4 regions of the Paenibacillus sp. 01L418 genome follow, and region 4 is predicted to be linked to each of the others. Evidence: riboswitches for the same ligand, from Rfam matches in the RefSeq annotation. Region 4 holds a riboswitch; each other region holds the start of a gene.
The links. Region 4 has a riboswitch for cyclic di-AMP ahead of AC1DSE_RS03930 (C40 family peptidase). Riboswitches for the same ligand answer to the same signal wherever they lie in the genome.
Positions count from the first base shown of each region.

Region 1: linked by a shared signal. The riboswitch ahead of AC1DSE_RS26325 (hypothetical protein) and the one ahead of AC1DSE_RS03930 (C40 family peptidase) in region 4 are both predicted to bind cyclic di-AMP.
Region 2: linked by a shared signal. The riboswitch ahead of AC1DSE_RS05730 (TrkH family potassium uptake protein) and the one ahead of AC1DSE_RS03930 (C40 family peptidase) in region 4 are both predicted to bind cyclic di-AMP.
Region 3: linked by a shared signal. The riboswitch ahead of AC1DSE_RS12230 (ubiquitin-like domain-containing protein) and the one ahead of AC1DSE_RS03930 (C40 family peptidase) in region 4 are both predicted to bind cyclic di-AMP.

Region 1 is NZ_JBFTSN010000324.1:334-2,534, reverse strand. It holds gene metE (5-methyltetrahydropteroyltriglutamate--homocysteine S-methyltransferase) at 1-394, shown strand, start outside; gene AC1DSE_RS26325 (hypothetical protein) at 468-893, opposite strand; cyclic di-AMP (ydaO/yuaA leader) riboswitch at 897-1,058, opposite strand; gene AC1DSE_RS26320 (hypothetical protein) at 1,105-1,533, opposite strand; cyclic di-AMP (ydaO/yuaA leader) riboswitch at 1,973-2,171, shown strand.
Region 2 is NZ_JBFTSN010000025.1:977-3,177, forward strand. It holds gene AC1DSE_RS05730 (TrkH family potassium uptake protein) at 1-1,155, opposite strand, end outside; cyclic di-AMP (ydaO/yuaA leader) riboswitch at 1,246-1,450, opposite strand; gene AC1DSE_RS05735 (CPBP family intramembrane glutamic endopeptidase) at 1,696-2,201, shown strand, end outside.
Region 3 is NZ_JBFTSN010000072.1:11,193-13,393, forward strand. It holds gene AC1DSE_RS12225 (TatD family hydrolase) at 1-193, shown strand, start outside; cyclic di-AMP (ydaO/yuaA leader) riboswitch at 378-558, shown strand; gene AC1DSE_RS12230 (ubiquitin-like domain-containing protein) at 807-1,955, shown strand; gene rnmV (ribonuclease M5) at 2,080-2,201, shown strand, end outside.
Region 4 is NZ_JBFTSN010000015.1:26,597-28,797, reverse strand. It holds gene AC1DSE_RS03935 (FAD-binding domain-containing protein) at 1-408, opposite strand, end outside; gene AC1DSE_RS03930 (C40 family peptidase) at 567-1,043, opposite strand; cyclic di-AMP (ydaO/yuaA leader) riboswitch at 1,047-1,200, opposite strand; gene AC1DSE_RS03925 (hypothetical protein) at 1,433-1,582, opposite strand; gene AC1DSE_RS03920 (hypothetical protein) at 1,618-2,201, opposite strand, start outside.

The DNA.
Region 1 (2,201 bases), on a different contig from region 4:
AGCTGTGCGTGACACAACACAAATTCATACACATATGTGTTATTGTGAGTTCCATGATATTATCGATTCCATTCTTGCGCTGGATGCGGATGTCATCTCCATTGAAACCTCGCGCAGCCATGGCGAGCTGATTCATAGCTTTGAGGAGAACACCTATGACCAAGGCATCGGCTTAGGCGTTTACGATATTCACAGCCCGCGTGTACCTTCAGTGGAAGAAATGGTCAGCATGATCGAGCGCGCCATTAAAGTGCTAGATCCTGCGCTCTTCTGGATTAATCCGGACTGCGGCTTGAAAACACGCGGAATGGAAGAAACGGTTGCTTCACTACGCAACATGATGCTGGCTACTTACCAAGTCAGAGAGCAGCGTGCTGCATTAGCGAAGGTTTAATCCCTAAATACAATAAGACAGTCCAGAACTAGGTTATCTGTTCTGGACTGCCTTTTTTTTCTTATGAACGAAATTAATCCAAAGAGATGTAGGAGACGGAACGTTGACGCAAAACAGACTCTTCATGGTCGTTGCTGTACGGGGCTGCATCGGCGGATTGTGCTAGGACATGCTTGACGGCGGAGACGAATAAGTCGAGAACGCGCCCATCCTGATCCGTTTTGTCATAGTGATACTGGTTAAGAGGTGGTAGAGGAATGCTGCCGATAAAAGACTGAAGCAGGTCGCTCCATCGTTCTAAGTCAATGAGCTCTTCTGTGTCGCTGGCAAATAGTTCACTCCAGCCGAAGCCTTGATTGCTTGTTAAACGAAGACATACGCGATGGCCTGCAGAATCGACGGCAAGAGCAGGAATGACGAATAGCTCGATTCGTGTGACAGATAAATAAGGGGTCTGTTCCGTAAAAAGATGCAGATTTCGTGCACAATTTGTCAACATATACATCTCTCCTTTATTCGCTTACGAGGTTAGCTGTCGGATTCGGGCTAGAGAGAAAGCCCTACCAGGGTTACAAATCCCTGGATTCACCCCTTGCGAATCGATCTCGATCGATCGCGATGGTTCCCCCGCTTTTTCATTCGAAAAATTCAGCGTAAATAGTTTACTCTTAATTATACCCTTCATTAACGCATCTGTAAATCAGAAGTGCTTAAAATAACGATACATAAGAGATAGCTTGTTTAAATAAAGTATGCTCTTCACGGTCATATTCACAGTTTGGAAAAGTGTAATGATTGGATTCTATATGCAAAGCAGCGGCTGCAAACAAATGAAATATACGCTCGTCCTTCATCATTGGATCTGTTTGAAAAACAAAAGGAGACGCAAGAGGAAGTGTGCCGATGAACCTTAGCAGCATACTGCTCCATCTGATCCAGTCGCAAGGCTTCTCGGATTTTTTAATAAACAGCTCACTCCAGCCATGACCATTAGCAGTGGAGAGCCTCAGGCAAACACGGTAACCATTCGATTCAAGCAAGCAAGCCGGCAGCACAAACATTTGAATTCGTTTAATTTCAAACAAGGCAGCAGGATGATTTTCCAAGCTTGGCAAAGGTACTTCAACTGGTGTAGACATCAATGAGATCTCTCCTCGATTTGAATAATTCACCGATAATACTCAGCCATATTGGCTTGCCGTCTATGGTAAACCCGAAATGCAATATTGTAAAACTGTGGTATATCGTGAAAAGGCAGCCATATGCCATATTAAAAGAAATCCATTCGTTATGGCAGTAAAAAGATATTTATTCTTCGAAATACTCGTTTATTCTCTTCCATTCTCGATTATAGAGAAATCTGATTATTCACGCATAAAATCGTTGGAAAGGGATTGAACACTATTTTTGAAAACAAGAGTAAAACTGAGAAATAGTGAGATATCGAGAGATCGAAATGAATGTAAGCGTTGCGAATCGCTCTGCAAGGCTGAAACTGGCTAAATTAGGTAGCAGACTGCCTTTACAGTATTTATAGCGAGGAGTAATATTCGATACAGGATTTATAAATAAGTTTCGATTTACTGATCGCTGAGTTTCCGTGAAAGCGGAAGCGGGGGAACCAATAATGACGCGATGCGCCTGTTCGATGTGAGAGTCGAACAAACGCAGAGCAGGGGTGAATCTTTGACAGGTGCCATGGATACCGGTCAAAGTAGGGCGACTCTCACCGCCCGAATCCGACAGCTAACCTCGTAAGCGTGGACCGAGAGAGGAATGATGAAGCTTGTGATCGATTAACTTCGAC
Region 2 (2,201 bases), on a different contig from region 4:
TGTCGCTTCAAACAATAGCTTTATAAAAGCTTGATCCTCCGTCATCGACAAGATCATCGTTACAATAATGACAAGCGATAAAGAGATCAAAGTAATCGTGAGTGCTTTAAAAATTCTGTCTTTGCCTAATCTGTAACGGAAAAGAACGATGTCCTCTCGTCCTCTAATCATTGCAAATACAGCGCCGACCAGCGTTGCAAAAGTTGTTGTTTTGATACCGCCGCCCGTCGAGCCGGGCGAGGCGCCAATAAACATTAATATAATGGTGAAAAACATCGTTGCTTGCCGGATAGCCGTATAATCAAGCGTATTGGCTCCTGCCGTCCGCGGCGTTACCGACTGGAAGAACGAGGACAAAATTTTCCCGCCCCAGTCCAGAGAGCCCAGTGTCTTCGAATTCGAGAATTCAAAAATAAATATGACGAGTGTCCCTACTGCAATAAGCGTTCCTGTCATAGATAGCACGACCTTGCTGTGCAGCGACAGCTTGCGGTTTTTGCGGAACTCCATCAGGTCCGACATAACGACAAAGCCGAGTCCACCCGAAATAATCAGCATCATAGCTGCAATATTGACGACTGGATCAGAAACGTATAAGGTCAAGCTGCGATAGTTCCCAAAAATATCAAAACCAGCATTGTTAAACAATGAAACCGCATGAAAGGCTCCAAAATAAATCGCTTTGCCCAGCGGCATATCAAATGCAAACCTCGAAGCAAACAACGCAGCGCCAATAAGCTCTATTGTCAATGAATACACAATAACGCGTCTAATCAAACGCACGATGCCTTCCATGCTCGACTGGTTCATGGATTCCTGCAGCAAAAGCCGCTCACGCAGCGAAATCCTCTTGCGAAGTACGAGCGCTACCAGCGTTGCCATCGTCATAAATCCGAGTCCGCCAAGCTGGAACAGGCACATTAATATGATTTGACCCCATATAGAGAAATAAGTTCCGGTATCAACGACAACTAACCCTGTTACACAGGTTGCCGAGGTTGCCGTAAACAGCGCATCTATAAAAGGCAATCTCTCACCGCTTACCGATGCAAAAGGCATGGATAATAATAAGGCACCCAGCAATATAATAAGAGCGAATCCACTTACCAAAATACGCGGGGGTGACCACTTCAAAACATTCCAACTAACCTTCATTCATTTCCCTTCTTTTTGATTATGTCATATTGTCATTTATTGTTTTTAAGCATAAAAAAAAGCACTGGAAACTCAAGTGCTCGTGCGATGAGTCCTGTTCCAATACGCCTTCGAGGTTAGCTGACGGATTCGGGCCTGGACAGGCAGCCCTATTCAGCGGAAGAAGACGATGCTTCACCGCTAAAATTCACCCCATGCTATCTAATGTTGAACTGCTTTGCTTTCAGCAGGCTCATCCATTTAGACAACTTTATGGTTCCCCCGATTTCCTTAGGAAATTCGGCTATGCTATGCAATTAGTATGACGATAACGATTATAATCCCTAAGCACTCCTGATATAAAGGTGACGTTTATGACAAACAGGACGATATTAGCTCAAATTAGGGCAATGGGACGAACCAGCACATAGCTAGCTTGCTGGACATCGTTATTTCGCATTTTTTTGAAAACAAACGGTCATTTTCATTGGATAATTTAGGGATTCATATGTTAAGGTAATAAAATGAGCTATTTATTATGAAGACAGTTGAGGTGAAACTATGATTGATTCTATTAAACCCAATGAATGGAAACGATTTATATGGGCAGCAGTTGCTTGCTTTATTATTTATGGAGCCGTACAAATCGTTCCAATGATTACAGCTATCTCATCTGGCGAAATGAATACCAAGGTCATTACGAAATCAGCGGCGGAGGATAAGGCGTCTGCATTTGTTGAAAAAGAAACAGGCTTGAAGGTGAAATCAGCTAAAGCTGTACATCAAACCGATAAAATTATGAATGGCTACTTATCTAAATATGAGCTAGTCAAAACATATACGGATAAATATGACCCTAGGTTTCCTACAGATACGTTTCAGGTTGATCTTAAATTCGTAGGCGGCGGCAGCGGATATGTTTATCTGCATATGCACAGCGGGAAAGTCGTAGCTTGGAACTTGAAGCTTGATGAACTCGACGGTCAAAGACTAACAGAAGATGAAATGCAAAAAGTGGTTAAAACATTTTTGAACAATCAATCATTCAACAGTGAACAATTTTTAAT
Region 3 (2,201 bases), on a different contig from region 4:
GGTTCCGATCGACCGAATTTTGATCGAAACGGATGCTCCATATTTAACTCCTCACCCGTTCAGAGGGAAGCGAAATGAGTCCTCTTACGTCTCTTTAGTTGCAGAGACAGCAGCCGAATTATTGGGCAAAACGGTAGAAGAAATAGGCGTAATTACGACTGAAAACGGTCGAAGATGTTTTGGTATTGTCTAAAAACGAGAGGAATAATGAGAAATAGAGACCTTTATCGCGTAAAAACTAATTTTTATAGCGATAATCGCTTATTTTTTCCTGCTTTATCCTGCTTTTTCGCTTAAATCGTCTTTTATCGTATCTTTACAATTGACCTCGTATGAAGGTATGATTCATCTCAGAGCAATAAAATTTTGTATTGGATTTCCAGTTTACGCTTAATCTCCATTCGGAGAGCGGGGGAACCATGTACGGTTTTTAATTCCGTATTTTGAATTCTTCAGGGGTGAATTTCGAAGCCATTGCCATGAGCATTGTGTAACGAATAGGGCGACTCTCTTGTCCGAATCCGTCAGCTAACCTCGCAAGCGTTATAGAGAGTGATCAACCTCGTGCATCCATTTTTCTGTATCCCAGTGAATCATTTAACCGGGAAGCCACGAAACAGATCCTCTGTCGACGGCTTCTTTTTATTTTCGAATAATCGGGAATTTGTCGACATAGGGATAAAAGATGGGGGTGGGAGGATCGATAGCAGTACTGGATTGCGTGCTCGCACGCCAATATACTATAGTCGCGTCAGTTGTATCATGCGTAACACTTGGCGGCGGGGCTATGAAGGAGGACCGATGAAGTGGGAATACTCCAGGTTAAGGACACCCATGGGAAACGATCATCCAGCATGTCTTTCGCATTGCGATGGAAGCGTGAAAACTTGCGTTTGATTCTTTTGAGTGCTACTATCTCAATCGCTATGACTTTCATGTTTTTGGTGTTGTTGTACGGAACGGCTGTCAAAAGCGTCTCCGTAGTAGTGAACGGACAAGAAACCATTGTGGAAACGAAGCAATGGGTCCTGCAACGCCTACTGGATGAACAAGCTATCGCAATTGGACCACATGATGAGGTGTCCATACCGCTTAATGCGGCAATAAAGGACGGAGATCGTATAGAGGTGACTCATGCGATACCGGTAATTGTGAAGGCTGATGGCAAGACCTCTACTGTATATACGACAGAGAGAACAGTGCAGGCAGCGATCGAGGAATTACATATTCCAGTTCGTGGTCAAGATAAAGTAATACCTCCGCTTCATACCGTTTTGGACAACGAATTGACTGTAACCGTCGTTCGCGTAGATAAGAAGGTAGCTGAGACAGAGCGTGCAATGCCATTCTCTATTGTGAAGAAGAACGATCCAACGCTGGAAGCGGGCAAGCAGAAGCTTGTTCAACCCGGCAAGGAAGGTCTGATCGTAGAGAGTATCGAGAAGCAGTACGAGGACGGTATTCTTATATCGAAGAAGATGGTCAGCAAAGTGGTTGAAACCGCTGCGGTTAATCAGGTTGTCGCCATCGGAACGAAGAAGGAAGAGCCTAAAGTATCTGTGCTCTCGAACAAGAGCCCGAGCTTTACTTCGCTTACGAAGAGCGGTGTAACGTTTAAGGCGAGAAAAGTACTTAAAAATGTCACGTTGACTGCTTATTCTGCAGACCTCTCTTCAACAGGAAAAGATGAAAGCCATCCGGAATACGGGATTACATCATCAGGCACTCGTGTGCAAGAGGGTCGGACGATAGCTGTTGATCCGAAGGTTATTCCCATCGGTTGGTGGGTTTATATTGAAGGAATCGGTTTCCGCCGCGCTGAGGATAAAGGAAGTGCGGTTAAAGGCAACAAAATCGACGTATACTTTGATAGTACAAAGATTGCGAACAAATTCGGCAGGAAAAAAGGCATCACTGTATATGTGCTGGGGCCGAATAAACCAACTGCAAGCTAATTGAGCGGTTACCATCATCTTATCGCAATAATCAATTAAATATGCCATCATAAGGAGAGGCACTGCCTCTTCTTTTTGCATGTCTAAGGGTCTAATACAGTTTATGTAGAAGGGGATGATCTTGGTGATCAAAGAGATCATTGTCGTTGAAGGCAAAGATGATACCGTTGCAATAAAAAGGGCGGTAGATGCAGATACCATAGAGACGAATGGTTCTGCTATCGGTGAGGATGTATTGAAGAGGAT
Region 4 (2,201 bases):
CGGGAAAGCATCTAGATCAGCAAGAGGTGAATCGGCAATAGACATCCATCGGCGGCCAAGGCTGCGTGTGGTTAGCCCAAGCTGCTCATCTCGCTGCCGTGAGTAAGGCGTATAGTCTGTGTGAACAATAACCTCATCAATAGGATGCGCATGCAGCAGTGCTTCGGTGATCGCAGCAGGATTACCATAAAGCACATGCAGTTCCTTTCCTGCATTAGAATAGCTGTGCAGAAGCGAGGCGGCTTGCGCCATGAAATTCCGGCCGCTATGACTAGTTAAACGGCCATCTCCTGTAATAACGGGATCTATGATTAGCAAATGAATGCCTTGTTTCTCTTTTTTCTTCAAATAATCAAAAGCGCGCAAATCTGCAATACGCAAATCCTTGCGGTGAATAAACAAATACATCAGTGATAGCTCCTTCCATAAGCGCAACATTGAACGGCCGCATTCCAGCTGGAATGAAACAGCAAAGCCGCAAGTCATTTGTCGTCAGAGGACAAAAAACTGCGGCTTTGCTAGATGAGTCTACCCGTTCAACCCTCAAGAAGAGGGATTAGGTTGCTCTATTTTACGTCAACGTTGGCTTGGTATGAATCAGCATCCATGATACGACGAGCAGTTACATATCGTCCCTCATAGTACTCGGAGTTAAGTTTGTCAGTTACAACGCCTCTGCTCGAGGATGAATGTACAAACTTTCCATCTCCAATGTAAATGCCAACATGGGATACGGCGCTATTATTGCCGCCAACTGTGTCGAAGAACACAAGATCTCCCGCAATGAGGTCAGCCTTAGCGACCTTTGTACCTTCTTTTGCTTGCGAACCAGAAGTACGTGAAAGCTCAATGCCCATTTTCTCGAACACATAGCTCGTGAAGCCGGAGCAATCAAAGCCTTTCGACGACGTTCCGCCGCTTTTGTACGGAGTGCCAATAAGATCATTAACAATTCCGTTCAATTTTGAGTCAGCGAAAGCGCTTCCCGCTTGAAAAGCGAGCACGAGAACGAGACCCAGGATTAATGTGGTAATCTTCTTCAATTGTGAAACTCCTTCCAATGCCGACGAGGTTAGCTGTGGGGTTCGGTTGAAGGCTCCCTATGATTCCTCGGGCGTTTGAAAAAAACTCAAACGTCGGAATCAATTCACCCAAAGTGGTTCCCCCGTATCCCAATAGGGAATTAGGCAGTTTTTTTATTGCTTTGAGAAATATTCGATTATTTTCAATGATCTCCTGCCTTTAGTGGCAATTTCTAATAATTCTCATGTAACCTTTTGACAATTTGCTTCGTTAAACCGTTCTTTCTGTAATATAAACACGCCATAGTAGTGCTTTCTAACTAAATACATGGAGTCAATTTCATTAATTATGTGGATGTTGTGTAAAATATACCGTTTTGTCCTTTAGGCGCTATATCGCAAGGACTAGCTTAAAGTGCCGTAAACGGCGGTATTTCACCATTTTGCTCCTCATAAATTAGAAAAATCTCATCTATATCACTCGTGAATAAGCGTAGATTCAGACAGCCTAGCTGCTGCTCCAGATAGAGCGGCAGAAATAGACAAAGGAGGCTGTTCATGAGAACAGCCCCCTTTGGGCAATCGAAAAAAAGATTTATTTTGCAGTAACGATTTTTTCAGAAATGAGCTGTGGATCGTTGTTTTTTTGCTGCATCCAAAACTGTACCTTGTATTTTCCGGCATTTTTGAAATCGTAGGAAACGAGCTTGGAGCTGAACCAAAAGGTGTCTTTTTCGACGAACTCTTTAAAATCATCATCATCCTGGCTGCGGCTGTCGATTGTCGTTTCCTTATCATTAGGATCAACGATGGTCACTTTGAACTCTGAAATCGCCATATTCAAATTATCGATTTGTGCTTGCACTAAAAATTTCTGAACACTGCCTTTATCAACCTGTCCGAACATAGCTCGCTTCTCGTTCATTAGAAACATATGCACATTGGGCTTCTGAATAATGAGCTTCTTATCATTGCTCTTCCATTGGACGAAGGCTTGAAGGCTGTCACTTAAAGAACGAATGCTAATATAAACCTTATCATCCACAACGACAGCATCGTCAGTGGATTGCTTATTATTATAAAGGAGCGTTACCTTTTGAAATAGTTTGTCTGCTGCAACCAATGAACCGCCCGATAAGAGCAATACCATGGATATAATAACTAGTTTTTTACGCATCA